Aminobacter aminovorans: one gene and its partner. The protein of the gene in region 2 interacts with the protein of the main gene of each other region in a pairwise test. Links are inferred from orthologs where the notes say so. Each region holds a gene or a part of one and is shown on either strand. Other genes may lie near its edges. The genes, in order: pepT and tpiA.

Region 1 (14,243 bases), 2.2 Mb from region 2 along the record:
CGGCGAGATCGCCTCCTCGAGCCGGCCCAGCGCCTGGTCCAGCCGCTCGATGAGCTCAGTGCCGAAGCGGCGGACGAGCGGAGCGCGCGGCCCGTCCATGATCGCACCGACGCTGCGCAGTCCGACGCTTTCGAGGCTCGCCTTGGTCCTGGCATCGATCCTGAGCGCCGACAGCGGCAAGCGGGCGAGAAAATTGCGCTCGTTGCCCGGAGCCAGGATCTGGCCGGCGGCAAAACGGGCCGCAGCCCATGCAGCACCGGGCGTCGAGGCAAGACCGGCGCGCACGTCGAAACCCTGATGGAAAAACCGCGCCATGAGGTCGGCGAGCAGCGCCTTTTCGCCACCGAAGAGATGGGCGCACCCGGTGATGTCGAGGAACAGCCCGTTTTCGCCGTCGATCGCGACAAGCGGCGTGTAGCGGTCACACCAATCGGCCAACCCTTCGAGCAGCCTGCGGTCGGCCTCGGGGTCGGCCTCGACGACGTCGATGTTTGGATGCATGGCGCGCGCCTCGGCGATGCCCATGCCCGGCTTCAGCCGGAGCGCCTCAGCCCGTGCGTCGAGGCCGGCGATGCGCTGGGTGTTGCTCTCCCGATGGCTGGTTACCAGCGGCTTCAGCGGCTGCGGGCTTGAACGCCAGGACCGCCCCAACCTGCGTCGGAGGATGCGTTCGGCCGCGAGATGGGGAAACCACAGCGACACGATTCTCTGGGTTTCGTTCTGCGAGGGTGCGTGCATCGGGGTTCCATTCCAGAATGAAGCTGCCGGGAAGAGCGGTACGGCTCTTCCCGATCTCGACAGCAAAAGCCGGTGCTGCGATCGAACCGACCAGCGGCCCGAGAAGCGTCTGCCGCAGGGTGGCCGGCGCGGGCGAGACGACCAGCCGCACGGGTGCTGCCGTTGGCTCCGGCGCGGCCGACTGGCGCAACAGGAAGACCGGCCGGCCGCTGTCCTGCGCCCGCCGGTGCAGGCGGCGCGTCGCCGTGAGGTCGACGCTGCGCGGATTGCCGCGCAGTTCGACGACGACGGCTGCGATCTCCTCGATGCGGGCAGCCTCTTCGGCAATCCACAGCACATCGGCGGCTTTCGGCGCCTCGGCAAGCAGCAGGCTTTCGGCTGATAGGCCGAAGAAGCTGGCGAGACCCGGCGCATAAGGAAGCCCCGCCTCCCGGAACATCTCTGTGCTACCCACCCACAACACCAGGTCCCTGGGCCGCGACCGCTCCTTCAGCATGACGCTGACGAGGCAGAGCGCGAGCCCAGCGGCCGCACCGGCATTTCGGGTTTCGGTGCCATGGATCTCGGTCAGCGCCGCCTTCGGCAGGCCGCCGCCGAGCACCTCGTCGAGGCGTTCGACACCTGTCGGCAGGAAGAAGTCGCGCGCCGAGGCATGGCCGTTGCGGCGGACCAGGAGCCCGGCGACCGGTTGGCCGTCGGCAGGCGCGACCAGCCTTTGGGCCAGCGTTCCCTCGATCTTCGCTATCTTCTGGCGCAAGGCAAAAACGACATCCCGCGCCACGGCGCTGGTCGCCATGTCGATCTGCTTCCCCGGTTGTTCCTGTTATGTTCTTATAGATTCCAGAGGCGCTAGGGAGAGTCAAGTCGATTCAAGGAGAATTTATTCCTCTCCTGCCCTGCTCCTGTTGCCGCTAATTTGGCGCCCGAGCGGCAAAGGCCTCGTAAGCGTGGCGGCAAAGGGTTATATGCCCCCAAAAGGACAAAGAATGGCCCGCATTTACAAGACCCGCGCCTGGCACGACCAGCTTTCGCCCTCGATCGAGGAAATGGAGCTCCTGGCGCTCGAAGCCTATGCGCATCTGCCGGAGGAGTTTCGCCAGCTGACCGGCGAGGTCGTCATCCTGCTGGCCGAATTCCCGACCGACGAGATCATGGACGACCTGTCGCTTGAAACGCCGTTCGACCTGCTCGGCCTGTTCGAGGGACGCGGCATCGCCGAGCGCTGGAACCCGCAGACCGGCGAAGGTCCCAACCGGGTCACGCTCTACCGCCGCGCCATTCTCGACTACTGGGCCGAGAACGAGGAGACGCTGGGCGACATCGTCACCCATGTGCTGATCCATGAGATCGGCCACCATTTCGGCCTGTCCGACGAGGACATGGAAAGGCTGGAGGAAGCCGCCGAATAGCGGCAGCTCCCCGACATCAGTAGTCGCTGAGCTTGGTGACGCCGGCCTCGTAGTCGTGGCCCTCGACATCCTTCACCACCGCCTGGCCGCAGCGCATAGTCCTGGTTTCGGCGTCGAACGAATAGGTCGGCGAGCCGAACAGGTGCCAACCCTTGTTCACTGCAGCCGTAACCTTGTGGCAGAAGGTTGCGTCGTCGGGGCCGGTCAGGAAGCGGTAGAGTTTCATGGCGGTGTCCCTTTCAGTGCTTGAGGCTTTCGAGCTGCGCTGCCCGCGCCAGAAGCCGCTCGGCCTCTGCAAGGTGCAGCCGCTCGACCATCTTGCCGCCGAGCGAGATTACACCTGAGGACGTGTTCTCAGGAAGCGCGAAGGCGTCGACGACGGCCCGCGCCTCGGCAAGTGCCTCGACTGAGGGCGAGAACGCCGCATTGGCCGGGCCGATCTGGGCCGGATGGATGACTGTCTTGCCCGAAAAGCCCATGGCGGCCGCCTCGCCACACTCGACGGCAAAGGCCTCGAGATCGCGGAAATCGTTGGAGACGCTGTCGAGCATGTCGACACCGCCGGCGCGGGCGGCGAGCACCATCTGCATCAGCCAGGACTGGAGATAGCGGCGGTCGGGCGTGAGCTTGACGCCGGTGTCCTTGGCAAGGTCGTTGAGCCCGGCGATCAGGCACGACAGCCGTGCCGAGGGATCGCGGCCGAGCTCGGCGATGGCCGCCAGATTGACCAGCGCCCGCGGCGTCTCGATCATCGCCCAGAGCTTGAGCGTGTCGGGCGCGTCGGCCTCGTCGAGCACGTCATTGGCTTCGAGCAGGTCGCGCGGCGTCTCGACTTTGGGCAGCACCACGCCATCGGCGGCCCAGCCGCCGGCGGCAGCGAGATCGTCCGGCCCCCACTGCGTTTTCAGCCCGTTGATGCGCACGACATATTCACGTGCCCCGGACGGCCGTTCGGCGAAGAATTTTGCCAGCCTGTCCCGTGCCGCCAGTTTGTGCTCGGGCAGCACGGCGTCTTCCAGATCGAAGATGACGGTGTCGCAGGCGAGCTGCGCAAGCTTGGCGATCGCCTTTTCGTTGGTGGCGGGAACGAACAGCACCGAACGGCGCGGGCGGGGCAGAGAATGTGACATCTGGTCTTCTTGCCCGGCAATGCTGGCCCTTGCAAGGGCTTGTCGGGCGGTGGCGTAACTGCTGTTGTCCTCCAGCACAGACAGACGGGAACACTCCATGGCACGCTACGACGTGGTCATCACAGGCGGCGCGATCGTCGGCAGCTCGATCGCCTATTATCTCCGCGAGGAGGGCTTCACCGGCTCGATCGCGCTTGTCGAGCGCGACCCGCAATTCGCCCATGCCGCGACCACTTTGTCCTGCGCCTCGATCCGCCAGCAATTCTCGATCCCAGAAAACATCCGCCTGTCGCAGTTCACGCTTGCCCTGTTCCGGCGCCTCAAGGAGGAGTTCGGCCCCGACGCCGACATCGGCTTCCGCGAGGGCGGCTACCTCATCCTCGCCGGCGACAACGGCCTGCCGATCCTCAAGGCCAACCACGAGGCCCAGATGGCCGAGGGTGCCGACATCGTGCTCGAGGACGCCGAGCAACTGCAGAAACGCTTCTCCTGGATCTCGACCGAGGGCATTTCCGCCGGCGCCTATGGGCTGTCAGGCGAAGGCTGGTTCGACGCCCATGCCATGCTCGGCCTGTTCCGCAAGGCGCTGAAAACCAAGGACATCGAGCTGATCACATCTGAGGTGACAAGCATCGAGCGTGTCGGCAACCGGGTCACGGCAGTCACGCTTGCCAATGGCGAGCGGCTGGAGGCGGGCACGCTGTTCAACGCCGCCGGGCCGAATGCCGGCAAGGTCGCTGCCATGGCTGGGCTGGTGCTGCCGGTCGAGCCGCGCAAGCGCAACGTCTTCGTCTTCGAGGCGCGCGAAAAATTCGCCGACATGCCACTGATGGTCGACCCCTCCGGCGTCTATGTTCGCCCCGAAGGTTCGGTCTACATCACAGGCGGGGCCGAAAGCGAGGATGGCGAACTGGCCGCCGACCCCAAGGATTTCAACCCCGACTGGGGCCTGTTCGAGGAGGTGATCTGGCCGGTGCTGGCAACCCGCGTGCCGGCCTTCGAAGCGATCAAGGCGACGCAGGCCTGGGTCGGGCATTACGACTACAACGCACTCGACCAGAACGCGGTGATCGGCCCGCATCCCGAGGTACAGAACTTCATCTTTGCCAACGGCTTTTCCGGCCATGGCCTGCAGCAGGCGCCGGCGGTCGGCAAGGCGCTGGCCGAACTGCTGGTCCATGGCGCCTACCGCACCATCGACTGCTCGGCCTTCGGCTACCAGCGCATCGCGGAGGGGCGGCCGTTCCGCGAGCTGAACGTGATTTAGGTATTTTGCTGCTGCCAACCTCCTGGCGTAGAGCTTCATCTGCGCCAACTTATGGGGAGGTTGGTTCCTCCGCCCATGCGTAAGGAGCCATGGCCATGAAAAGCGCCCTCGGTGTCCCGGTAGTGGTTTTCGCTGGTCTGCGAAGTGCCCAAGAACTCACCCTATGGGTAACAGAGCCTCTTTGAGCTGTGTGCGCCTGGCAATGCCAAACATCAGTCAGGCAAATCCGATTTGCTGAGCTCTATGTATCAGCGCTGAACAGATAAGAATTCATTAAGTCTCTCTGACAAACGGAACCGGCTTTTCCTTGCCAAAGAAGCTTCTATCGATTTCAACGTAACAAATCTTAGGCAGTGCATACAGGGAATTGGAATGATGCAGTCTTGCGCGGACGGGGGCGCACCGGGTACCAAATCAACCAGAAATTACAAGCTTCTTTCGGGCGTCTGCATGACCGCCCTTGCCATAGCCTTCCCAACGCCAGCGGCACGGGCGGCGAGTTTCGAGGCGTCCAGCCAGACGGAACTCTACCAGGCGATCGCCGACGCCGAGGCGCACGGCGATGCAGCCTCGACCATCACGCTGACCGGCAGCTTCTCCCTCGATAGCTCGCTACCGGCCATTTCAGGCAAGAACATCACCATCGCCACAGGCACCAACACGCTCTCTTACAACCCCGCCGTGTCGTTCAACGTCACGACCGGCGCGAGTCTGACGCTCACGGGCAATATCTTGGGCAGTGGCGTCCTGAATCCTGGCGTGCTCAGCAAGGTTGGCGGTGGACAACTTACCATCGGCGGGGCGACCGGCGCCGGCATCACCAGAATCGGCCTTGGCGCGGGGCACACCCTCATCAACGGCGGCAGCCGGGTCACATTCGGCTCCTCCGCCGGCGGAACCGTGTCGCAATTGGATATTGCCGGCGAGGTCGGACAAGTGGCGAGCCTGACGGTATCGGGTCAGGGCACCCGGCTGGTCGCGACGGGAACCGACCCGAATGACTTGAGCGGCGGTGCCGGAAGCCAATCGACCCTGACCATTGAGGATGGAGCCGTCTACACCACGACGCGGGCCATAAGAGTTCACACGACAAGTTCGCAGGGTACCGCCACCGTCAACGTGCAAGGTGAAGGTTCGACGCTGGAAGCCGCGTCCTTCATCTCAACCAACGGCACAAGCTACATCAATGTCCTCGATGGCGGCTTGGTCGACATCAGCGGCGCCACCTCCTTCGGCGGCGCCGGAAATGCCAGCTGGTACACAGCACAAGTCATGGCGCAGGTGTCCGGCGAGGGCTCCAGATGGAACTCTGGCGCCATAGCCATGTACCGTGGCTCGCTTTCGATCCTCGACGGCGGCGTCATGACCGGGACGACCGTGAACATCGCGACCGTTCCGGGCAACGTGGTGCCCAACTTCAACGTTCTCGTTTCCGGCGAAGGGTCTGAACTCAGTGGAACCGCGATCAATCTGGGAACCACGGGTACCGGTGTCCTGACCATCGCCAACGGGAGCAGAGTGGTAGTGAATGGAGGTGGCTCGGCGCTCGTGATGGGCGGCCTCGATCCGGACAGCAACGCCACGCTGAACATCGGCGGAGCGGTTGGCCAGGTTGCGACGGGGGCGGGCACACTCGAAGCCTCTGCCATCACCCTCGCGGCCACCGCCGACATCAACTTCAACCACACCGAAGCCGGCTACATCTTCGACCTGCCGATCAACGGCAGCGGCGCGATCAACCAGCTCGCCGGCCGCACCATCTTCAACACCAACCAGACCGGCTTCACCGGCCTTGCCAGCGTTTATGGCGGCACGCTCGAGGTGAACGGCATGCTCGGCGGCATCATTGACGTCCGAGGAGGCACTCTTGCCGGTATTGGCTCTGTCGGCGACACCCGGAATTTCGCCGGCGGAGCGATCGCTCCCGGGATCAACGGCATCGGCACGCTGACCATCGACGGCAACTACACGGGCAATGGCGGCACCCTTCAGATCGACACCTCCCTCGGCAGCGACTCCTCGCCCACCGATCTTCTCGCCATCACCGGAGAATCGATCCTTGGGGCCGGCGCGACGCGGGTCTTCGTCACCAACTTCGGCGGAGCCGGGGCGGAGACCATCGGCGACGGCATCAAGATCGTCGATGTGGCGGGGACATCCGCCACCAATGCCTTCGTGCTCGGCGCCCCGGCAATCGGCGGGGCCTACCTCTACGGCCTCTTCCAGAACGGCATCGTCGATCCCACAGACGGCGACTGGTATCTGCGTATGACCGATACCCTCGCGCCGACCGTGCCTATCTATGAGAACTATCCGATCGTCTTACTCGGCCTGACCGACCTGCCAACGCTGCAGCAGCGCGTCGGCGACCGCTACTGGCCTGGGGCAAGCGAAGTGGCCGGCTCCGCCATGGGTGATGCGGGCCCGCGCAATTTCTGGACGCGGATCGAAGGTGCGCACGGCCATGTCGAAGGGGGTTCGACGGCGGGCGCCTCTTATGACAGCAGCCGCTATCTGGTGCAGGCAGGCATCGACGGTCTGCTAACCGAAAACGGCTCGGGTGTGCTGATTGGCGGCATCAACGCGCAATATGGCCGGGTCAACGCCGCCATCCGCTCCAGCCTCGGCAATGGTACCAATTCGACCGACTCCTATGGCGGCGGCGCGACATTGACCTGGTATGGCAGCGACGGCGTCTATGTCGACGGCCAGGCCTCGGTTACCCGCCTCTCGAGCAAACTTGCTGCCGATGCTGTCGGCAAGCTCGTCGACGACAATCAAGGCCTTGGCTATGCCTTCAGCATCGAAGCTGGCCGCAAGGTTGCCGTAAGCGGCAACTGGTCGGTGACCCCGCAGGCACAGCTTGCCTACGCCTCCGTCGACATTGACGAGTTCGCCGATCCGTTCGGCGCCAAGGTGTCGCTGGACAGTGGCGACAGCCTGAAAGGACGGATTGGCGTTGCCCTGAACTATGACGCAGGCAGCAGCGCGAGCGGCAGCCATGTCTACGGCATCGCCAATCTCACCTACGAATTCCTGGATGGAACGGCTGTCGATGTGGCGGGTACCAAGATCGCGTTCGAACCCGATTCCTTCGGTGCGGAACTCGGTCTTGGCGGCACCTATCGCTGGGCCGGAGGCAAGTACGCCCTGTACGGCGAAGCACTGGCCTCCACCAGTTTCGAGGGCAGCTACGGCTTCAAGGGCACGGTTGGGTTCAGCACCGCGTTCTAGATTCCAAGGAGCACGATGGCCCGCCGCTGACGGCGGCGGGCCTTTTCGTTTCAACGTCTTGAAGGCTGCCAGTCCGCTATCGGCCCAAATTGCGACATGTGAGCAGGCGATTGCCGCTATTGGCGCAAAGCCAAGCTGGCCGCCCCTACGCCCTCTCCTCCCACACCTTCGCCAGTTCCACGATCGTCTTCACCGCCCTTTCCATGTCCTGACGGCTGACCCACTCGAGCGGAGAATGGAAGGCGTGGCCGCCGGCGAAGATGTTGGGGCAGGGCAGGCCCATGAAGGACAGGCGCGAGCCGTCGGTGCCGCCGCGGATGCTGCCGCGCACTGGCTCCATGCCGGCCCGGCGGACGGCTTCAAGCGCGTTTTCGACGATCTCGGGGTGGCGGTCGAGCACCACCTTCATGTTGCGGTACTGCTCCTTGACGGTGAAGCTGTAGGAAGAGCCGGGATAGGCTTTCAGCACGTCCTTGACGATGTCTTCGAGCAGTTTTTCCTTGGCGGCGAGGCCCGCTTCGGTGAAGTCGCGCACGATCAGGCTGAGCGCGGCCTTTTCCATCGAGCCCGACAAAGCGGTGGGGTGGAGGAAGCCTTCGCGGCCCTCGGTGGTTTCGGGCGAAAGCTCCTTCGGCAGCCGGTCGACGATGGCGCCAACGATCTTGATGGCGTTTTCCATGCGGCCCTTGGCGAAACCGGGATGGATGGCGACGCCTGAAATGGCGATCTCGACGCCGTCGGCGGAGAAGGTCTCGTCCTCGATATGGCCGGCGGTCTCGCCGTCCATCGTGTAAGCGAATGTGGCGCCGAGCTTGGCGAAGTCGACCTTGTCGACACCGCGGCCGATCTCCTCGTCGGCGGTGAACAAAAGCTTGACCGCGCCGTGCTTGATATCGGGATTGGCGATGAGGAACTGTGCTGCCGTCATGATCTCGGCGATGCCGGCCTTGTCGTCGGCGCCGAGCAGCGTGGTGCCGTCTGTGGTGACGATGTCATTGCCGATCTGGTTCTTCAGCTCGGGATGCTCGGTCACGCGGATGACCTGCTGCGGGTCGCCTGTGAGCCGGATGTCGCCGCCGGCATAGTTGCGGAGAATCTGCGGCTTGACGTTGGTGCCGGTGAAATCGGGCGCGGTGTCCATATGCGAGCAGAAGCAGATGACCGGAACCTGCTTTTGGGTGTTGGCCGGCACCGTGGCGTAGACATAACCATGCTCATCGAGATGGGCGTCGCTGAGGCCGATCGCCAGAAGCTCTTCGACGAGCAGGCGACCGAGGTTCTTCTGCTTCTCGGTCGAGGGCTGGGTCGGCGAGCTCGCATCGGACTGGGTGTCGATGGCGACGTAGCGGAGGAAGCGGTCGAGCACGGTGTCGGGGGTGGCGGTCATGGGGGAGCTCCAATGCATCGGCAATGCACTGCTATAGCCGCCCGGGCGGGTGCCGTGAACGGGTTTCGCGCCTGCTGTGGCCGCTGTCCGCGTGATCGGCGTGGTCTGGCCCAAGCAGCACCCGGCGGAACCGGGCCCTTCAAGCCGATGTGCCTGCACCTCAGCGCGGCGCAGCGCTGTTCTTGACGATGGCCGGGACGACGACGCCCCAGTCGTCTTCATGAAGCTCATGACCGCCGCCTTCGACGACGACATATGTCGAGCCCTTGACCGCGTCGGCGATCGCCTTGCCGTGGACGATCTGGAAGATCGGGTCGGCAGTGCCATGGATGACGGTAAGCGGCACGTTCAGGCCGGGAAGCTTGCCCTTCACCGCTTCGCCGCCGGCGAGCATGAAGTGGTTGGTCGCCGAGAGGTAACCACCGGAGCGGTCGTGGTCACGCTCGATGAAGGCGAGAGTCTTGGGCGCGTCGTGCGGATGGGCGGTGCTTGCGATCACCCTGGCTTCGCCGGCGATGAAGCCGGTCGACTGGGCGCGGTCGGACCAGTCGACGCCCTCGCCCGTCGCTGCGTGCTCCATGTAAGCAGGGCTCGGCGGCGGCAGGTCGAGATCGAGGCCGATGGGCGTGGTCGACACCAGCGTCAGCGAAGCGACGCGGCCGGGCGCCGACAGCGCCAGGATCTGGGCGATCATGCCGCCCAGCGACATGCCGACGACATGGGCCTTTTCGATGCCATAAGCGTCGAGCACGGCGATGGCGTCTTGAGCCATGTCGTCCATCGAATAGGGTGGCTTGCCCGGCGCGAATTTGGTCGACAGGCCGGTGTCGCGGTTGTCGTAGCGGATGACATAGCGGCTGCTGGCAGCGATCAGGCGGCAGAAGTCTTCCGGCCACCACAGCATCGAGGCCATGGCGCCCATGATCAGCAGCACCGGCGGCGCCGAAGGCTCGCCGAAGGTTTCGGTGACAATCTCGACGCCATTGGCACGGACGGTCTTTGTGGTGGTTTTGCTGGCCATCGCCTTACTCCCCGGGGTTGCGCCGAAAACGGCGAGCACTGCTGCGGAGAGCAGGAAGCGGCGCCGGCTGGTCGTGTTGATGTGATCTGGCATTTCGATCTCCTCGCGCCCGCTGGGCGGCTTGGACGGACACTAGGGACGTCGAAGTCGGATCGCGAGAGCGATACTGGACAAAAACGAGGCATACGTGCCACTGATGGCACATGAAAACCCAGGCCGAACCCCTCCGCATCAGTCTGCTTGCCTTGCCGCAGACGACACCGGCGGCGGTATACGGGCTGTTCGAGGTGCTGTCGGCGGTGGGCTCGATCTGGGACCGGCTGACCGGGCAGCAGACCAGGGCACGGCGCATCTCAGCCGAGATCGTGGCACGAAGCAAGGAGGCGTTCACCTGCGCCATCGGCACGCCGATCCAGCCGCATGCGACATTCGCCGACACAGAGAATACCGACGTGGTGATCGTCACCGACCTGGCGCTGCCGCTCGAGGGTGGCGCGGCGCTCGGATGGGGCGATGAGATGGAATGGGTCCGGGCGCAGCTGTCCGCCGGCGCCACCATCTGCTCGGTGTGCACAGGCTCGATCTTCCTCGCCGAGGCTGGGCTGCTCGACGGCAAGGACGCAGCCTCGCATTGGATCGCCGCCGACATCTTCCGCGACAACTATCCCTTGGTGCGATTCCGGCCCGAGCGCATCGTCTGCGACATGGACCCTGAGGGACAGCTGATCACGACAGGTGGCGCGTCGTCCTGGGAAGACCTCGCACTGCACCTGATCGCGCGCCACAGCGGCAGGGAGGAAGCAGCGCGCATCGCAAAAGTGTTCCTGCTCGGCGACCGCAGCGACGGCCAGTTGCCTTTCGCCGCGATGGCCAAGCCCAGGCGCCACGAGGATGCGGCGATCGGCAACTGCCAGCTCTGGATCGCCGACAATTACGCCTGCGCCAATCCGGTGACGCGCATGGTCGCCGAAAGCGGTCTGCCCGAGCGCACCTTCAAGCGCCGCTTCAAGGCGGCGACCGGCTACACGCCTGTCGATTATGTGCAAAGCCTGCGTATCGAGGAGGCCAAGCAGATGCTGGAGGCCACCGCTGACGCGACGGACGAAATCGCCGAGACCGTCGGCTACGAGGACCCTGCGTTCTTCCGGCGGCTGTTCCGGCGCCATACCGGCATTACGCCGGCGCAATACCGGCAGCGGTTTCGCCTGACGCGGTCGTAGCGGCCACCCGGCCCTTCCCTTCACCCATTCCCGCCGTCATCATGCCGCGCGGACCACCCTGCGAAGGAGCGACGCATGGACTTCATGCGACTGCTGAAATCGATCGAGGAACTGCTCTACGAGGTCGTGTCGTGGCTGCTGTTTTACCCGCTGACGATGTGGCGAGCATTGCGCGACCCCGACAAGATGATGCGCTATGCCAATGTCGAGCTGTCCGACGACGTGGACGAGCAGTACCAGGACACGATGAGCCCGCCGATGTTCCTGCTGCTGACGCTGCTGATCGTGCATGGCCTGGAGCTCGGCTTCATCAGCGATCGTTCCTGGGTGGCGCCGTCGATGCTCGCCAGCGACTCCAACCTTCTGATCTTTCGGGCCGTCGTCTTCAGCGTCTTCCCGCTGCTGATGGCGGTGAAGCTGTTGCGCTTTCGCGGCGCCCGGATCGACAGGGCAACCTTGAAGCCACCGTTCTACAGCCAGTGTTATGTCGCGGCACCCTTCGCCCTCGGCGTCAGCCTGGCCGGCGTGGTGTGGCGCGTCCACAACAGCACCGCGGGCGTCGCAGCACTGCTGCTGCTGGTCGTTGCCGTCGTCTGGTACGTGGCGGTGGAAACGCGCTGGTTTGCCCGCAATCTCGACCTTGGTCTCGGCCGCGCACTGCTCAGCGTCGTTGTCACCGTGCTGCAAGGTGTGGCAGCCATGCTGATCGTCGGCACGGCCATCGCCCTGACGCAGGCGCCAGGGACGTGACGCAACGGCCATCGCCGTCGCGGCATGCCGGCCCTGCGACCGCCACCCCGCGACGTGTTGCCCGCGACGGTTGGTTATCGCATCGATTGCAGTCTGGTCATGAGACCAGTCTCGACGTCGAGGCTGGGAATGGCATCAACATCAACGGCAGGGTAGCCGATGTCCTTCATCTGCTCCGGGCTGAGTGCCGCGATGATCCGCCTGCTCTGGGCACGGCGATACCACATCTCGGCTGCCGCGATACGGCGTGCAGTTGCCTGGAGAAACCGGATCGTCAGATCCGCCGTCTGCTGTCCGTGGCTGGAATGCACTGAGTAAGCCATCTCGGCCTCCCGTCTACTGACATGACCCGGCGAGCTTGCCATGCAGGCGTGAGTGCAGCGTGTTCGACGCGTGAACGAGACGTCTAAAGCGGAAGCACTCCCGCTTGATCTCGATCAATGCGGGAAGTCGCGTTGCCACGCAGATAGATCGCTGCGGTCGGATGCAGCGCGGGGCAAGGGAGGACGAATGGCGGATATGGACACCTACGCCAGGCGCCCGGCTAGGCCGCCGGAAGTGCGCGCACTGACCGTAGCCGACATCAGGCAGAGCCTGGCGGAGGGCGCCGCCGACTTCGCCCGGAGCCCGGGCATCGGGCTCGCCATTGCGCTGGTCTTCGTGGTGATCGGCTTGGCAATTACAACGTCCCTGCTGGTGCTGCACGCCCCATGGCTGATCTATCCGTTCGCGATCGGCTTCCCGCTGGTCGGGCCCTTCGCCGCCGTCGGCTTCTATGAGGTAAGCCGCCAGATGGAGGCCGGGCACCAGCCGACGCTTGGAGAGGTCCTCAACGTGATCTGGGCCCAGCGCCGACGCGAAGTGTCGTGGATGGCCTTCGTCATGCTGTTCGTGTTCTGGGTCTGGATGTACCAGATCAGGCTGCTGATGGCGCTGATCCTCGGCCGCATGTCCTACGCCACGCTCGACCGCTTCGCCGATCTTGTGTTGACCACCAACCAGGGCTGGATCTTCCTCGGTATCGGCCATATCGAGGGCGCGGCGCTGGCGCTGGTACTGTATTCCATCACTGTCATCTCAATCCCTATACTGCTCGACCGCGAAATCGACTTCGTCACCGCCATGCTGACCTCGATCCGCGCGGTGCTGGCGAGCCCGCTTGTCATGCTCGGCTGGGGCCTGGTGGTGACGGTTGCGGTGCTGGCGGCCTGCGTGCCCTTTTTTCTCGGCCTCCTGGTGGTACTGCCGGTGCTGGGCCATGCTACCTGGCATCTTTATCGCCGCGCGGTGGTTTAGCGTACCTGCCCCTCACCCTTCGACTGGCGCAGGATGAGGGAGCGCACGACGTGGATCGTCAGTTCCAGGCGGCTCCCGCGACCTGGCGAACTGCCGCATTGAGGCGGTTCCAGACGTTGATCAGCGCGATGGTCAGAAGCAGCGCCGAGATCGCCTTCTCGTCGTAGTGGCTGACAGCCTCTTCCCAGACGTCGTCTGGCACCGGGTCGGACTTGTCGGCGACGCGGGTGACCGCCTCGGTGAGCGCCAGCGCGGCGCGCTCGGCAGGCGTGAACCAGGGCGTGTCGCGCCAGGCGGCAACGGCGAAGATGCGGTCGTCCTTCTCGCCCAGCTTCCTGAGTTCGAGCGAATGCATGTGCACGCAGACGCTGCAGCTGTTGATCTGGCTGGCGCGCAGATGAACCAGCTTGCGCGTCACCTCGGACAGGCCGTCCTTTTCAGTCGCCTTGTTGAGCGCAAACAGCGCCTGCATGGCATCGGGAAGCAGGATGGCGGGATTGGTCATACGAGCTTGCATGGGAATTCTCCTCGAATCTCAGTTGTTGTTCCGGCCTTACGCCTGACGTTATTGACGCCGCTGCCCTTGAACCGGTCTCGTGTCACATCGGCCGGGATTCGTTCGTCATGGCCTTGACGGAACAGCAGCAAGGAATGTGACCGATGAACGAAGAAATTTTTCTGGCCGACAAATTCGCGGAGAAGCGCGGCCATCTCCGGGCCGTCGCCTACCGCATGCTGGGCTCGGCCAGCGAAGCCGAAGACGCGGTGCAGGAAACGTGGCTGCGCCTGGC
Region 2 (14,321 bases):
AGCGCGAGCCGGTATCGACGACGATCTGGCCACGCTCATAGCCGGGGAACGACACTTCCTGCGGCTCGAAGTCGGACTTCACCTTGAACTGCTTCTTGGCCTGCTTGGCCTGCAGCACGGCGTCGAGCGCGCGCGTCTGCGGCAGCATCGACTGCTGCGGCGCGCTGCCGCCGAAGATACCGGCGAGCAGACCGGTCTGGCGCGGCCGATCCTGGCCCTCGCTGCGCAGCTCGCCATTGTTGCCGGAGGAAGCCACTTCAGCAACGTCGGGTGTAAACGGCTCGATCGGCTTCATCACTTCGAGCGGCTGGAGATTGCGCTTGGGTGCCGGCGCGGCAGCAGCAACCTGGGTGGTCGCCTTTTCGGTCTTCTTCAGGCGGGCAAGTTCGCGGGCCTGCTCGGCCTTTGCCTTCGCAGCGGCCCGCATCGCCATCTTCTTGGCTTCGAGCATCTTGAGGCGCGCGACTTCCTTGTCGGCCTTGATCTTGGCTTCAAGGTCCTTGATTCGCGACAGGTCCTCGTCGGTCGGCTTCTTCTTTTTCTTGAGCAGCTTGAGTTCAGCTGCGTCGCTCTTGGCAGCGACGGTGATGACGTCGCTTGCGACAGGCTGAGGTGCCGCAACCGTTCCCGCCGAGGTGGCGGCGAAGGCTGTCGAGCTCATGAACGTGGCGCAAAGGCCAGCAAAAAGGATGCGGCGGAGCTGCATGGCTAAGGGATCCCGAACGTTTAACGCAAATTTTCTTGCGACTACGCGCGGTGCCCCCAAGGCTCCCCCGCCGAAATGCCGCAACCTTCCTATAATCGATTAGCCGGAGACGCCTCAAGGGAGGCACCACCGGTTGACCAATCGAATTGTCGTGATTGATGCGGCATTTGCCGCAACTGTGTTCAAACAACAACAGGTTGCGGCAAAGGGTAAATAGTTAGTTAGGAACCTGAGGCGTCGCAGGGGCGGCCGGCGTAGCTGGAGCGGGCTGCTCGGTGCCCGACGCGGCGGGTGCGGCAGGCTGAGTCGCAGGGGTTGCGGGTGCCGTGCCATCGGATGCCGGGGCGTCCGGAGTGGTGGTCGCGGGTGCAGCAGGAGCGGTCGAGCCGCCGAGCTGATCGAGAACGCCCTTGCCACCGGTCGTTCCACTCTGGGTAGTCGGCACGCGGTCGAGGATATCGGTCGGCTTAGCACCGTAACGAGCGACGATCGACAACGTCAGCGACGTCACGAAAAACACCGTCGCCAGGATGGCGGTGGCGCGCGTCAGCGCGTTGGCAGCGCCGCGCGCCGTCATGAAGCCCGATCCGCCACCGATGCCAAGGCCACCGCCTTCAGAGCGCTGCAGAAGCACAACGCCGACAAGGGCGAGCACGACCATCAAGTGAATGACGATGAGGACGGTTTCCATTGCGCTTCCTGGGATCTTTCGTGACGTGGGCGTGCCGCGCGCCTATAGCGCCCGGCACTCCGGAGGCGGCTCAATACAATGCTTTCTAGGCATTTCCAAGCCCGCCGGCCGAATATGGGGTGACACGCTGCCTTTGCAACGGTCACGTGTGGGGAAATCAGAGCTTGCGGTAGGCGTCGGCGATGCCGAGGAAGTCGGCGGCCTTGAGGCTGGCGCCGCCGACCAGCGCGCCATCGACGTTGGCGACAGCCAGAAGTTCGTTGGCATTGGACGGCTTGACCGAGCCACCATAAAGAATGCGCATTTTGGCGGCCGAGGCACCCAGTTTCGCAGCAAGGCGTTCGCGGATATGCGCGTGCGCTTCGGCGACATCGGCCACGGTGGGGGTCAAGCCGGTGCCGATCGCCCAGACGGGCTCATAGGCAATGACGGCGTTGACCGGCGTCGCGGTCGAAGGCACGGAGCCGTCGATCTGGCGCGACAGGACCTGAAGCGTCGTTCCGCCCTCGCGCTCGGTATGGGTCTCGCCGACGCAGATGACGGCCACCAACCCTGCCCGCCATGCCGCTTCCGCCTTGGCACGGACGATTTCGTCGGTTTCGCCGTGGTCGGTGCGGCGCTCGGAGTGGCCAACGATGACGTGGCTGGCACCGGCATCCCTGAGCATCTCAGCCGAGACGTCGCCGGTATGGGCGCCGCTCTCCTTGGCATGACAATCCTGGCCACCTGTCTTGACGGGGGTGCGGTGCAGGATTTCGGCTGCACGCGAAAGCAGCGTTGCCGGCACGCACAGAAGCGCGTCGGTCTCGGCATCGAGGCCGCTCATGAAGCCGCCGGCAATGCCGCGCAATTCGTTGAGCGAGTTGCTGGTGCCGTTCATTTTCCAGTTGCCGGCAACAAGTGGGCGGATTCCTGGCGTCATGGTGCTCTTCCCTCGAAATCGATATTCGCTCGGGCAACCTCACTACCAAAAACAAGCCACAAAGCAATCGACAGTGGCGGCGAAGGGCGCTATTGCGCTTCGTTCATGCAGGCGCATGCGAAAATGCGCGTATACGGGATCTGATACATGCTCGAATCGATGCGAAGTGCTGCTGGAACCTGGGTTGCGAAGCTGTTGCTTCTGCTTCTCGTCGTCAGCTTCGCCATCTGGGGCATCTCGGGTCAGATGATGAGCCAGTTGGGCGGCGACCAGGTGGTCACGGCCGGCGGCACGACCGTGTCAGGCGTTGAATATCGCCTCGCCTATGACCGCCAGCTGAACGTCATGTCGCAGCAGTTCGGCCAACGCCTGACCCGTGACCAGGCCAACGCACTCGGCATCGACAACCAGGTGCTTTCGCAGCTCGTCGCCGGTGCGGTGCTTGACGAACAGGCTCGCAAGCTTGGTCTCGGCCTGTCCAAGGACCGCCTCGCCGAACTCACCTGGGACGACCCGACCTTCCGTGGCGCCGACGGCAAGTTCGACCGCCAGGCTTTTGAATACATCCTGCGCCAGATCGGCATGCGCCCCGAGGACTATCTGAAGAACCGCGCCCAGGTCGCTGTCCGCCAGCAGATCGTCGAAGCCGTTTCCGATGGCCTCGAGGCTCCCGACACCTTCCTGCGTGCCGTCGCACTTTACCGCGGTGAAGACCGCACCATCGACTACCTGCCGCTGCCCAAGTCGCTCGTCGAGCCGATCGCAGCGCCTGGCGATGACGTGCTCAAGGCCTGGTTCGAGGAAAACAAGAGGAACTACGCCGCACCCGAGTTCCGCAAGCTGAGCTACGTCAAGCTCGAGCCGGAAGACATCATGGACGCGGCTGCCATCACCGAAGAACAGGCGCGCCAGGACTACGACAAGAACAAGTCGCACTTCACCACCGCCGAAACGCGCAAGATCGACCAGTTGGTTCTCGGCGCCGATGCGGCGAAGGCTGCGTCCGACGCGATCAAGGGCGGTGCGACATTCGACAAGGTCGTCGCCGACCAGGGCAAGACTGCCGCGGACGTGGCGCTCGGCACGCTGACCAAGGACAGGATCGCCGACAAGGCGGTCGCCGACGCCGCCTTCGCGCTGCAGGCCAACCAGGTCAGCGACGTCGTCCAGGGCGCCTTCGGCCCGGTGCTGGTCCGCGTCAGCGAGATCACGCCGGAAGCCGTCAAGACCTTCGACGAGGTCAAGGACCAGATCCGCAATGAGCTGGCGATGGCCGAAGCCAACCGCATCCTGCTCGACGTGCATGACTCCTACGAGGACGCCCGCGCCGCCGGTGAGTCGATGAAGGCTGCCGCCGACAAGCTGAAGCTCAAGATGGTGACGATCGATGCCATCGACCGCGCCGGCCAGCGGCCGGACGGTACCGTCGTGAACGATCTGCCGGACTCACGCAACCTGATCCAGGCAGCCTTCACCGCGGAGTCCGGCACCGAAAACCCGCCGCTCAATGTCGGCACCAATGGTTTCGTGTTCTACGAGGTCGACGAGATCACGCCTGCCCGCGACCGCTCGCTCGACGAGGTACGCGAGAAGGTCGTCGCCGACTGGACCGCCGCCGAAGCGACGAAGCGTCTCAAGGCAAAAGCCGACGAGTTGGAGAAGCGGCTGAAGGACGGTGCCTCGCTCGAGGTGATCGCCGGCGAGCTCAAGCTCGAAAAGCAGACCAAGCGCGGTCTCAAGCGGGAAGCCGACGATGCCGATTTCGGCCGCGAGGGTGCTTCCGCGATGTTTGCCATGGGCCAGGGCGGCACCGGCATCATCCCCGCTCCTGCCGGCGACGCGCAGATCCTGTTCAAGATCGCCGAAGTGTTCGAGCCGGCCGGCGCTGACAAGAGCGCGGTGCCGGAGGACGCGCAGAAGCAGTTTGCCTCTGGCATGTCGGACGACCTGCTCGATCAGATCGTCGCCCAGCTCCAGGGCGAGTATCAGGCAACGATCGACCAGGCGGCGATCACCCGTGCACTTGCGGTGGGAACGCCATGAGCGCACTCAAACCGCATATCGCCAAGGTCGCCTCGGGCACCCCCCTCACCTTCGAGGAGGCGCGCGAGGCCTTCGACATCATCATGTCGGGCGAAGCGACGCCCGGCCAGATCGGCGGCTTCCTGATGGCGTTGCGCGTACGCGGCGAGACCGTCAGCGAGATATCGGGCGCCGTCGCCACCATGCGCGACAAGATGCTGCGCGTCGAAGCCCCTGACGACGCCATCGACATCGTCGGCACCGGCGGCGACGGGTCGCACAGCGTCAACATCTCGACCGCATCGGCCTTCGTCATCGCGGGCGCAGGCGTTCCTGTCGCCAAGCACGGCAACCGTGGCCTGTCCTCGTTGACCGGCGCCGCCGACGTGCTGACCGCCCTTGGCGTCAACATCGACCTCACGCCCGAGGCGATCAGCCGCTGCATCCATGGCGCCGGCGTCGGCTTCATGTTCGCACCGGCGCATCATCCGGCGATGAAGCATGTCGGCGCGACCCGCGTCGAACTCGGCACCCGCACCATCTTCAACCTGCTCGGACCGCTCTCCAACCCCGCCGGCGTCAACCGCCAGCTGGTTGGCGTGTTTTCGCCTGAATGGGTACAACCGGTTGCCGAAACGCTGAAGGAACTCGGAGCCCAGCACGTCTGGGTCGTCCATGGCGACGGTTATGACGAGATCACCACCACTGGTGAGACTCATGTCGCAGCCCTGCAGGACGGCGTCATCAGCACCTTCACGCTGTCGCCTGAACAGGTCGGCATTAGCAGGCACACACGCGAAGAACTGCGCGGCGGCGATTCCGCATACAATGCCGCTGCACTGCGCGGGGTTCTCGAAGGCGCTGCGGGTGCCTATCGCGACACGGTGCTGATGAATGCCGGGGCCGGCCTCGTCGTTGCCGGCAAGGCAGCGACGATCGGCGACGGCGTGCCCCTGGCCGCCGAGGCGATCGACAGCGGCCGCGCCAAGGCCGTGCTCGACCGCCTGGTCGCCGTTTCGAACGGATAAGAACATGGCCGATATCCTGCGCCGCATCGAAGCCTACAAGCGCGACGAGATCGCAGCAGCAAAGGCGCTGCTGCCACTCGCCGAGCTCAAGGCGCGCGCCCGCGACGTCGCAAAGCCGCGCGGCTTTCTCGCGGCACTCGAAGCCAGGCACCGTGAAAGCCGCTTTGGCCTGATCGCAGAGATCAAGAAGGCGAGCCCGTCCAAAGGACTGATCCGTCCCGACTTCGATCCGCCGGCACTCGCCAAGGCCTATGCCGACGGCGGCGCTGCCTGCCTGTCGGTGCTGACCGACACGCCTTCTTTCCAGGGTGCACCGGAGTTCCTGACCACCGCGCGCGACGCCTGCGCCTTGCCGGCATTGCGCAAGGACTTCATGTTCGAGCCCTACCAAGTGCACGAAGCTCGCGCCTGGGGCGCGGATGCGATCCTGATCATCATGGCGAGCCTGAGCGACGACGACGCCAGGCGGCTCGAGGATGAGGCTTTCGAACTCGGCATGGACGTGCTCGTCGAGGTCCACGACGAAGAAGAAACGGAACGTGCGCTGAAGCTCAGGTCGCGGCTGCTCGGCATCAACAACCGCAACCTGCGCACATTCGAGGTCAGCCTCGATACCTCGGAGCGCTTGGCGCCGAAGGTGCCGGCAGATCGGCTGCTGGTCGGCGAAAGCGGCATCTTCACCCATGCCGATTGCCTGCGTCTGCAGAAATCCGGCATCTCCAATTTCCTCGTCGGCGAAAGCCTGATGCGGCAGGCCGACGTGACGTCGGCGACGCGCGCGCTGCTCGATGGCGCAACGCTGGCAAGCGCCTGACATGGCAACCACCCTCACCCATATCGGCGCCACCGGCGAGGCCAACATGGTCGACGTCGGCGACAAGGCCGAGACGACACGCACGGCAATTGCCGAAGGCCATGTGGTGATGCGCCCGGAGACACTGGCGTTGATCCTGTCGGGCAACGCCAAGAAGGGCGACGTTCTCGGCACCGCGCGCATCGCCGGCATCATGGCGGCCAAACGCACGCATGAGCTCGTGCCGCTCTGCCATCCGATCCTTTTGACCAAGGTTTCGGTCGAGATCGAAGCTGACGAGGCCCTGCCCGGCCTGCGGGTGACGGCGCTCGCCCGTGTCACCGGCAAGACCGGCGTCGAGATGGAGGCGCTGACCGCAGCGTCGGTCGCCTGCCTGACCATCTACGACATGGCAAAGGCCGCCGATCGCGGCATGGTGATCTCGGGCATCCGGTTGGTCGAAAAAACCGGCGGCAAGTCCGGCGACTACAAGGCGGCTGAATAGATGGCCCTGCTGCCCGTCGCCGACGCCCTGGCGCGCCTGCTCGACGGTGCTGAGCCGCGCTGCACGGAGACTGTTGCTCTTGCCCAGGCCGCGGGTCGGGTTCTGTCGGCGCCGCTGCATGCCCTGCGCACCCAGCCGCCCTTTGATGCATCCGCAATGGACGGCTACGCGGTGCAGGCCGCCGACATCGCTTCGCTGCCGGCGCGTCTCAAGGTCATCGGCCAGGCACCCGCCGGCAAGCAGTTCACGGGCACCGTCTGTCCAGGCGAATGCGTCCGCATCTTCACCGGAGCACCGGTACCTCGAGGCACTGATACCGTCGTCATTCAGGAGAACGTTCGCGATCTCGGCGATGGCGAGATCGAGGTGGTCGAGCCGACGAGTGCCGGCCGCAATATCCGCGCCAGGGGTCTCGACTTCAAGCAGGACGACCTCATTCTGGATGCCGGACGCGTGCTCGACCCGGCAGCGCTCTCGCTGATCGCGGCTGCCAACCATCCCGGCGTCGAAGTGCTACGGGCACCTCTGGTAGCCATCATCGCCACCGGGGACGAACTGCTGCCGCCGGGCAGCAACCCCGGACCCGATCAGATCATTGCCTCCAACGCCTATGGTGTCGCGGCGATCGTTCAATCGGTCGGCGCGCGCGTGCTCGATCTCGGCATCGCCGCTGACCGCACCGAGGCAATCGCCGCATTGGTGGCGAAGGCGCTCGCAGCGGACGCTGACGTGATCGTCACGCTGGGCGGTGCTTCGGTCGGCGACCATGACCTCGTCCATCGAGTCCTCACCGATCTCGGCATGGCTCTCAACTTCTGGAAAATCGCCATGCGGCCCGGCAAGCCGCTGATGTTCGGCCGGCTTGGCGCCAGCCGCTGCGTCGGCCTGCCGGGAAATCCGGTCGCCAGCCTGATCTGCTCGCAGATCTTCCTGAAGCCCTTGGTGGCGAAGCTCGGTGGACGTTCCTATTCGCACGACATGCGCACGGGCATTCTCGACACGGCAATGGCCGCCAATGATCTGCGCCAGGATTTCGTCCGTGCGGCCGCGCGTGAAACCTCTGAGGGTCTCGTCGTCACGCCTTACCTGGTCCAGGATTCCTCGATGCTGCGCACGCTGGCCGCCGCCAACTGCGCCATCGTGCGGGCGCCCTTCGCACCGGCGATCGATGCCGGCAGCGCCTGCCAGGTGATGATGCTTCGCTGAAGCAAGCGCCTCCAGCCTTCACGAAATATCAACGGTTGCGGAACACAACTGGAACATATAGTGTTTGTTCTGGGTTTGTTTTTCTTCTGATTCCTCGGGGGTGGCGATGCTGACGCGCAAACAACACGAGCTTTTGCTATTCATCCACGAGCGGCTGAAGGAGGCGGGCATTCCGCCGTCGTTCGACGAGATGAAGGAAGCACTCGACCTCGCCTCCAAGTCCGGCATCCATCGCCTGATCACAGCTCTGGAAGAGCGCGGCTTCATCAGGCGCCTGCCCAACCGGGCCCGTGCACTCGAAGTGCTGCGCCTGCCCGATTCCATCGCGCCAGGCCTGAACGCGGCGAGGAAGTTCTCGCCCAGCGTCATCGAGGGCAGCCTTGGACGCAAACCGGATCCTTCACGCAGCATGTCGGCCGGCAATGACGACGATGTTGCATCGGCGGTTGCCATTCCCGTCATGGGACGCATCGCGGCCGGTGTGCCGATCGACGCCATCCAGCACAAGACCCATTCGATTTCAGTGCCGCCTGACATGATCATGGGCGGCGAGCATTACGCGCTTGAGGTCAAGGGCGACTCGATGATCGAGGCCGGCATCTTCGACGGCGACACTGTCGTCATCCGCAGTTCGACCACGGCCAATCCGGGCGAGATCATCGTCGCCCTTGTCGACGATGAGGAAGCGACGCTCAAGCGCTTCCGCCGCAAGGGCGCCTCGATCGCACTCGAGGCCGCCAATCCCGCTTACGAAACCCGCATCTTCGGGCCCGACAGGGTCAAGGTGCAGGGCAAGCTTGTCGGACTGATCCGCCGCTACTGATTTTCGGAGATTGCGGACTGCAAACATCGAAGGGCGGCTTTGACTACCGTCTGTGACTGTTCAGTATGCCGACCGCAATCCGCTACCCGGCCGATCTGCGCTTGGCTATGGTGACGCTGCTGGTGACTGCGTTGGGGCGGGTGTCGGCCTCTCTGGCTGTACCGTAGGTTGCGCCGTCGGCGCTTTCGGAGGTCTCTCGGCACGCTTGTAGGACGCCAGTCCCCGTGCTTCGCGTGAGAACTGGCGCTGGATGTGCCACGGGCGGTAGGGTTCTGGCACGGCGTGGCGAATGTCGATCTTCAGGCTGCTTGCTGTCTGATGCGTGATGAATATCGCGGCACTGCCGAGGCGCGCCAGTTCGCGCTTGGTAAGCACAACAGGCGCGGTCGACGTCGCCCCGGAGCAGATTCCGCCGGCCGTGGCATCGTCGACCACGATGAAATCCGCGCTGTCGCAGGCACGTGCAGCGGCTTCAGCATTCGCCGCATGGATGATCCGCTCGCCCGCCGCTCCTTGGACAGCACAGAGTTCCTCGCCGCAGACGAAGTTTCCTGCGGCCGCGACATTCACTGACGGTTTTTTCGCACTCGGGTCGGATGAATTGTCCGTACCGGCGGCGCGATCCATCGCCGGGCGTGCCGGGCTGACGACAGTTTCGGCCATCAGCGCGCGCTGCCAGTTGTCGACGGTGAATTGGTTCGGCCGGGCGCGATTGACGGCCAGCTTGCCGCCGCCGACCGGCACGCCGACGAGGCGGCCGTCTTCCGAAACGAGGACGTCTGGCGTTTCCGTTTCCACCACCATCAGCAGTCCTAGGGCAGCGAAGGGCAGTGCCGCTATGCGCAGCCAGGTCGTCGCCGTCGACGCAATGACGAGTGCTGCGGTGAACAGCAGCACTGCATGCGGCGAAACAAGGCCAACCGCGTCGACCGGCGAATATGCCGAGAACCACGTGGCGATGCCAATCATTCCTTTCAGGCCGGCCCCCATCGTGTCGAGGAAGAGGCCGTCGAGCCCGAGCGGCATGAAAATCCCTGCCATGACCGCGAAAGGCATCACCAGGACCGACACAAGCGGCGTGACTGCAAGATTGGCGAACAGGCTGAGCGGCGATACGCGTTGAAAATGCCAGGCGCCGAACACGCTGGTCGCCAGCCCGGCAATCACCGAGGTCGCGACGAGGCCGACCGCAACTGCCGCAGACCAGTGCCAGATCTTCGACGGCAGCGACCTTTGGACGACCGGCATCGCTTGTTCTTCCCGCCTTTCAGACCACCAGGCATAGGCACTGACAAGGGCGGCTGTGGCGGCAAACGACATCTGAAAGCTCGGCCCGACGACCTCATGGGGCGAGATCAGGATCACCACGACGGCGGAGATTGCGAGGTTGCGCATGGTGAGTGCTGCGCGATCGAACAGCACTGCCGTCAGCATCACCGCCAGCATGATGAAACTGCGCTGCGCCGCGACCTCGGCGCCGGAAATGAACAGATAGCCTCCGGTCGCAGCCAGGGCAGCACCTGCCGCATATTTCTTGACCGGCCGGCATGAGGTGAAGGCGGGAAAGGCAGCGAAGGACAGCCGCATCAGCAGCATGATGGTTCCCGCGACCATTGCCATGTGCAGGCCCGAGATCGAGATGATGTGATAAAGCCCGGTACGCCGCAGCGCCTCGTTGACGTCGTCGGGAATGCCACCGCGCACACCGACCATCAAGGCGGCCGCGATTTCACCCTCCGGCCCGCCGATGCGTTCGCGAATGCGCTGGGCGATCTTTTCACGCAAATTCTCTACCGAAGCGAAGGCACGTTCGCTGACCGACGGTGGCTGCGTGGTTACGCCGAGTTCCGGCCCCTTCATGAAAAACCCGCTGGCGCCGATGCCGTCGAAGTAGCTTTCGAAGGAAAAATCATAGCTGCCCGGCCGCACAGGCCCGGACGGCGGCATCAGCCTGACATACCCCGTCACCTCGGAACCCGCCATGACACCCTCAGGAATCTTGCGGGCAGTGAGCCGCACCCGCTCAGGCGCAAAACGCAATACAGGGCGCGCGGTCGCCAGAACGTCGAGCGTCAGCCGCACCCGAGCGTTGCCCAGATTGTCGATGCCGACGACGCGTCCGGTGATGGCCGTCGAGATTTCGGCGCCCACCACTTTGGTCGCCATTCGCAGCGTCTCGAACTTGGCAACGGCCGTGCCAAGCATGAAGGCGGCGACAGCTGCGAGCGCATAGTGGACAAGCCGTCGTCCGCGCGAAACGAAGGCGAGCACGGCCGGTAACGCAGACATCGCGACGAGCGGCGCGACATCCGGTTCGCTCGGAAGAGCAAAATACACCAGCGCACCAGCGGCCAGAAAAACCGGAAGAAGCAGGAACGCCGCACCGCGGTCGAGTTCCGTTTCGATCGAAGCCAGAGTGGATCGTGCGGTTATCCGGTGACCGACCAGCAATTGCGATCCTTGCCGTAGCCAGGACTGGTGTCCTCGCTGAAACGGTGATGCATCGGCGTCAGGAGCAGCATCTCTCTCGGGCGGAGATGGTGGTGTCCACGTAACGGCAGGCGTGACTGGGAGGGCCAGCAAGTCGCGCTCGCTGGCCTCGACCACCGGATTGTTACCGGCTTGCCCCTCCCGCACGCGGTCGCCCATCGGGCCTGCCCCTTGCGCCCCAGACCTTCTATGCTACATCAACCGCACACAAACACCATGCGCCGCCGGTTTCGGCCAAGCGCCCTGCCTCCCTTGGAAATCGCCATGCCTGTCGTCACCCGCTTTGCCCCCTCGCCCACCGGCTATCTGCACATTGGTGGCGCGCGTACCGCTCTCTTCAACTGGCTCTATTCCCGCCACACCGGCGGCACCATGCTGCTGCGTATCGAGGACACCGACCGCGAGCGCTCGACCGACGCCGCAACGGCCGCGATCCTCGAGGGCCTGACCTGGCTCGGCCTGACCTGGGAGGGTGAGCCGATCTCGCAGTTCGAGCGTGCGCCGCGCCATCGCGAGGTGGCCGAAGAGCTCGTGCGCATGGGCAAGGCCTATTATTGCTACGCCTCGCAGGAAGAGCTGACCGAGATGCGCGAAAAGGCCCGCGCCGAGGGCAAGCCGCCGCGCTATGATGGCCGCTGGCGCGACCGCGACCCGTCCGAGGCGCCGGCTGGTGTCAAGCCGGTCATCCGCATCAAGGCGCCGCAGGACGGCGAGACGCTGGTGCTCGACCGCGTGCAGGGCGACGTGCGCTTTCCTAACAAGGATCTCGACGATTTCATCATCCTGCGTTCGGACGGGGTTCCGACCTACATGCATGCGGTTGTCGTCGACGATCACGACATGGGCGTCACCCACATCATCCGTGGCGACGACCACCTGACCAACGCCGCGCGCCAGACCGTCATCTACAACGCCATGGGCTGGGACGTGCCTGTGATGGCCCATATCCCGCTGATCCATGGCGCGGATGGCGCCAAGCTGTCCAAGCGCCACGGCGCGCTCGGCGTCGATGCATATCGCGCCATGGGTTACCTGCCCGAGGCTCTGCTGAACTATCTCGCCCGCCTCGGCTGGAGCCATGGCGACGACGAGGTGATGAGCATCGAGAACATGATCGGCTGGTTCGCGATCGAGGACGTCAACAAGGGCGCGGCACGCTTCGACTTTGCCAAGCTCGAGGCGCTGAACGGCGTCCACATGCGCCAGATGGACGACCAGAAGCTGTTCGACATCTTCGTTGCCACCTTGCCCTATCTGCCCGGCGGCGATGCCATCCTCGGCGGGCTCGACGACACGCGCAAGGCCCAGTTGCTCGCCGCCATGCCCGGCCTCAAGGAGCGCGCCAAGACGCTGATCGAACTGGCCGACGGCGCAGGCTTTCTGTTTGCCCAGCGCCCGCTGCCGCTCGACGACAAGGCCGCCGGCCTGCTCGCCGGTCCGGCCAAGGACATTCTGAGGGGCGCGCATACGGCGCTTGCAACGGTTGCTGCTGGCGACTGGTCTGCAGCCAATGCCGAAGCCGCGATCCGCGAATTTGCCGGCCGTGAAAACCTGAAATTGGGTGGGGTGGCGCAGCCCTTGCGCGCTGCCCTGACGGGCAGGAGCACCTCTCCCGGAGTGTTCGACGTTCTTGCCGTTCTAGGGCGCGACGAAAGTCTAGCCCGCATTTTTGATCAAATCGATTAGGTCAGCAGTGCTTTCCTAGTTTTGCATTGAAATGAGGCTGTTGCGGTGCAACATTGCGGCAACAGGTCAATTTGATAGCAGCGGGAAAGCTGGGAAGCGAGTTCAAGCGTTCCGGGCCTAATGGGTTGCCTTGTTATGACGATTGCGCCGCGCAAGGCGGCAACTCAGCACTAAGGAGTATGCGATGACTGATTCGACCGCCAAACTGGAGTTCCGCGGCCAGACCCACGAGTTCAAGGTCCGCGGCGGAACGGTCGGACCGGATGTGATCGACATCGCATCGCTCTACGCAACGACGGGCGCCTTCACCTACGACCCGGGCTTCACCTCCACCGCAAGCTGCGAATCGGAAATCACCTTCATCGACGGCGACGCCGGTGTCTTGCTGCACCGCGGCTATCCGATCGACCAACTCGCCGAGCACGGCGACTTCCTCGAGGTCTGCTACCTCTTGCTCTACGGCGAACTGCCGACCAAGGCTCAGAAGGACGACTTCGACTACCGCATCACGCGCCACACCATGGTGCATGAGCAGATGTCGCGCTTCTTCACTGGCTTCCGTCGCGACGCGCACCCGATGGCGGTGATGTGCGGCGTGGTCGGCGCGCTGTCGGCCTTCTATCACGACTCGACCGACATTTCGGATCCGCACCAGCGCATGGTCGCTTCGATCCGCCTGATCGCCAAGATGCCGACGATTGCCGCGATGGCCTACAAGTACCATATCGGCCAGCCGTTCATTTATCCCAAGAACGAACTGAACTTCGCAGCCAACTTCTTGCACATGTGCTTTGCCGTGCCGTGCGAGGAATATAAGGTCAACCCAGTGCTGGCCCGCGCCATGGAGCGTATCTTCATCCTGCACGCCGACCACGAGCAGAACGCCTCGACCTCGACCGTGCGTCTCGCCGGCTCGTCGGGCGCCAATCCGTTCGCCTGCATCGCCGCCGGCATCGCCTGCCTGTGGGGCCCCGCACATGGCGGCGCCAATGAAGCGGCGCTCAACATGCTCAGCGAGATCGGCCATGTCGACCGCATTCCCGAGTTCGTTGCCCGCGCCAAAGACAAGAACGACCCGTTCCGCCTGATGGGCTTCGGTCACCGCGTCTACAAGAACTACGACCCGCGCGCCAAGATCATGCAGAAGACCACGCATGAGGTTCTGGGCGAGCTCGGCATCAAGGACGATCCGATGCTCGACGTCGCGATGGAGCTCGAGCGCATCGCACTGACCGACGAGTACTTCATCGAAAAGAAGCTCTACCCGAACATCGACTTCTACTCCGGCATCACGCTGAAGGCGCTGGGCTTCCCGACCACCATGTTCACCGTGCTGTTCGCGCTTGCCCGCACCGTCGGCTGGATCGCGCAGTGGAAGGAAATGATCGAGGATCCGCGCCAGAAGATCGGCCGCCCGCGCCAGCTCTACACCGGCGCCACCGAACGCGA

What was found.
Region 1: the proteins of tpiA (region 2) and pepT interact in binary tests that used the Escherichia coli proteins (3 or more experiments, as listed by UniProt). The link is inferred for Aminobacter aminovorans from one-to-one orthologs.

The regions. Positions count from the first base shown.
Region 1 is NZ_UFSM01000001.1:835,897-850,139, reverse strand. The notes cover bases 7,045-9,901. They hold pepT (peptidase T), read right to left. Parts: upstream 9,166-9,901; coding sequence 7,924-9,165; downstream 7,045-7,923. Other genes in these bases: DY201_RS04050 (alpha/beta fold hydrolase), read right to left, coding at 9,326-9,901; DY201_RS04060 (autotransporter family protein), read left to right, coding at 7,045-7,778. Outside these bases: DY201_RS04090 (Y-family DNA polymerase), read right to left, coding at 1-651; DY201_RS04085 (ImuA family protein), read right to left, coding at 548-1,534; DY201_RS04080 (metallopeptidase family protein), read left to right, coding at 1,725-2,147; DY201_RS04075 (DUF1737 domain-containing protein), read right to left, coding at 2,164-2,373; DY201_RS04070 (HpcH/HpaI aldolase/citrate lyase family protein), read right to left, coding at 2,387-3,277; DY201_RS04065 (NAD(P)/FAD-dependent oxidoreductase), read left to right, coding at 3,375-4,544; more of DY201_RS04060, read left to right, coding at 4,995-7,044; more of DY201_RS04050, read right to left, coding at 9,902-10,279; DY201_RS04045 (GlxA family transcriptional regulator), read left to right, coding at 10,390-11,406; DY201_RS04040 (permease), read left to right, coding at 11,482-12,156; DY201_RS04035 (YjiS-like domain-containing protein), read right to left, coding at 12,231-12,479; DY201_RS04030 (DUF2189 domain-containing protein), read left to right, coding at 12,667-13,452; DY201_RS04025 (carboxymuconolactone decarboxylase family protein), read right to left, coding at 13,511-13,969; DY201_RS04020 (sigma-70 family RNA polymerase sigma factor), read left to right, coding at 14,113-14,243. UniProt on the Escherichia coli protein: Cleaves the N-terminal amino acid of tripeptides.
Region 2 is NZ_UFSM01000001.1:3,019,718-3,034,038, reverse strand. The notes cover bases 438-3,372. They hold tpiA (triose-phosphate isomerase), read right to left. Parts: upstream 2,320-3,372; coding sequence 1,555-2,319; downstream 438-1,554. Other genes in these bases: DY201_RS14935 (SurA N-terminal domain-containing protein), read left to right, coding at 2,467-3,372; secG (preprotein translocase subunit SecG), read right to left, coding at 924-1,397; DY201_RS14950 (L,D-transpeptidase), read right to left, coding at 438-661. In the rest of the region: more of DY201_RS14950, read right to left, coding at 1-437; more of DY201_RS14935, read left to right, coding at 3,373-4,362; trpD (anthranilate phosphoribosyltransferase), read left to right, coding at 4,359-5,369; indole-3-glycerol phosphate synthase TrpC, read left to right, coding at 5,374-6,183; cyclic pyranopterin monophosphate synthase MoaC, read left to right, coding at 6,185-6,667; DY201_RS14915 (molybdopterin molybdotransferase MoeA), read left to right, coding at 6,668-7,873; transcriptional repressor LexA, read left to right, coding at 7,980-8,696; DY201_RS14905 (ComEC/Rec2 family competence protein), read right to left, coding at 8,802-11,033; gltX (glutamate--tRNA ligase), read left to right, coding at 11,445-12,872; gltA (citrate synthase), read left to right, coding at 13,057-14,321. UniProt on the Escherichia coli protein: Involved in the gluconeogenesis. Catalyzes stereospecifically the conversion of dihydroxyacetone phosphate (DHAP) to D-glyceraldehyde-3-phosphate (G3P).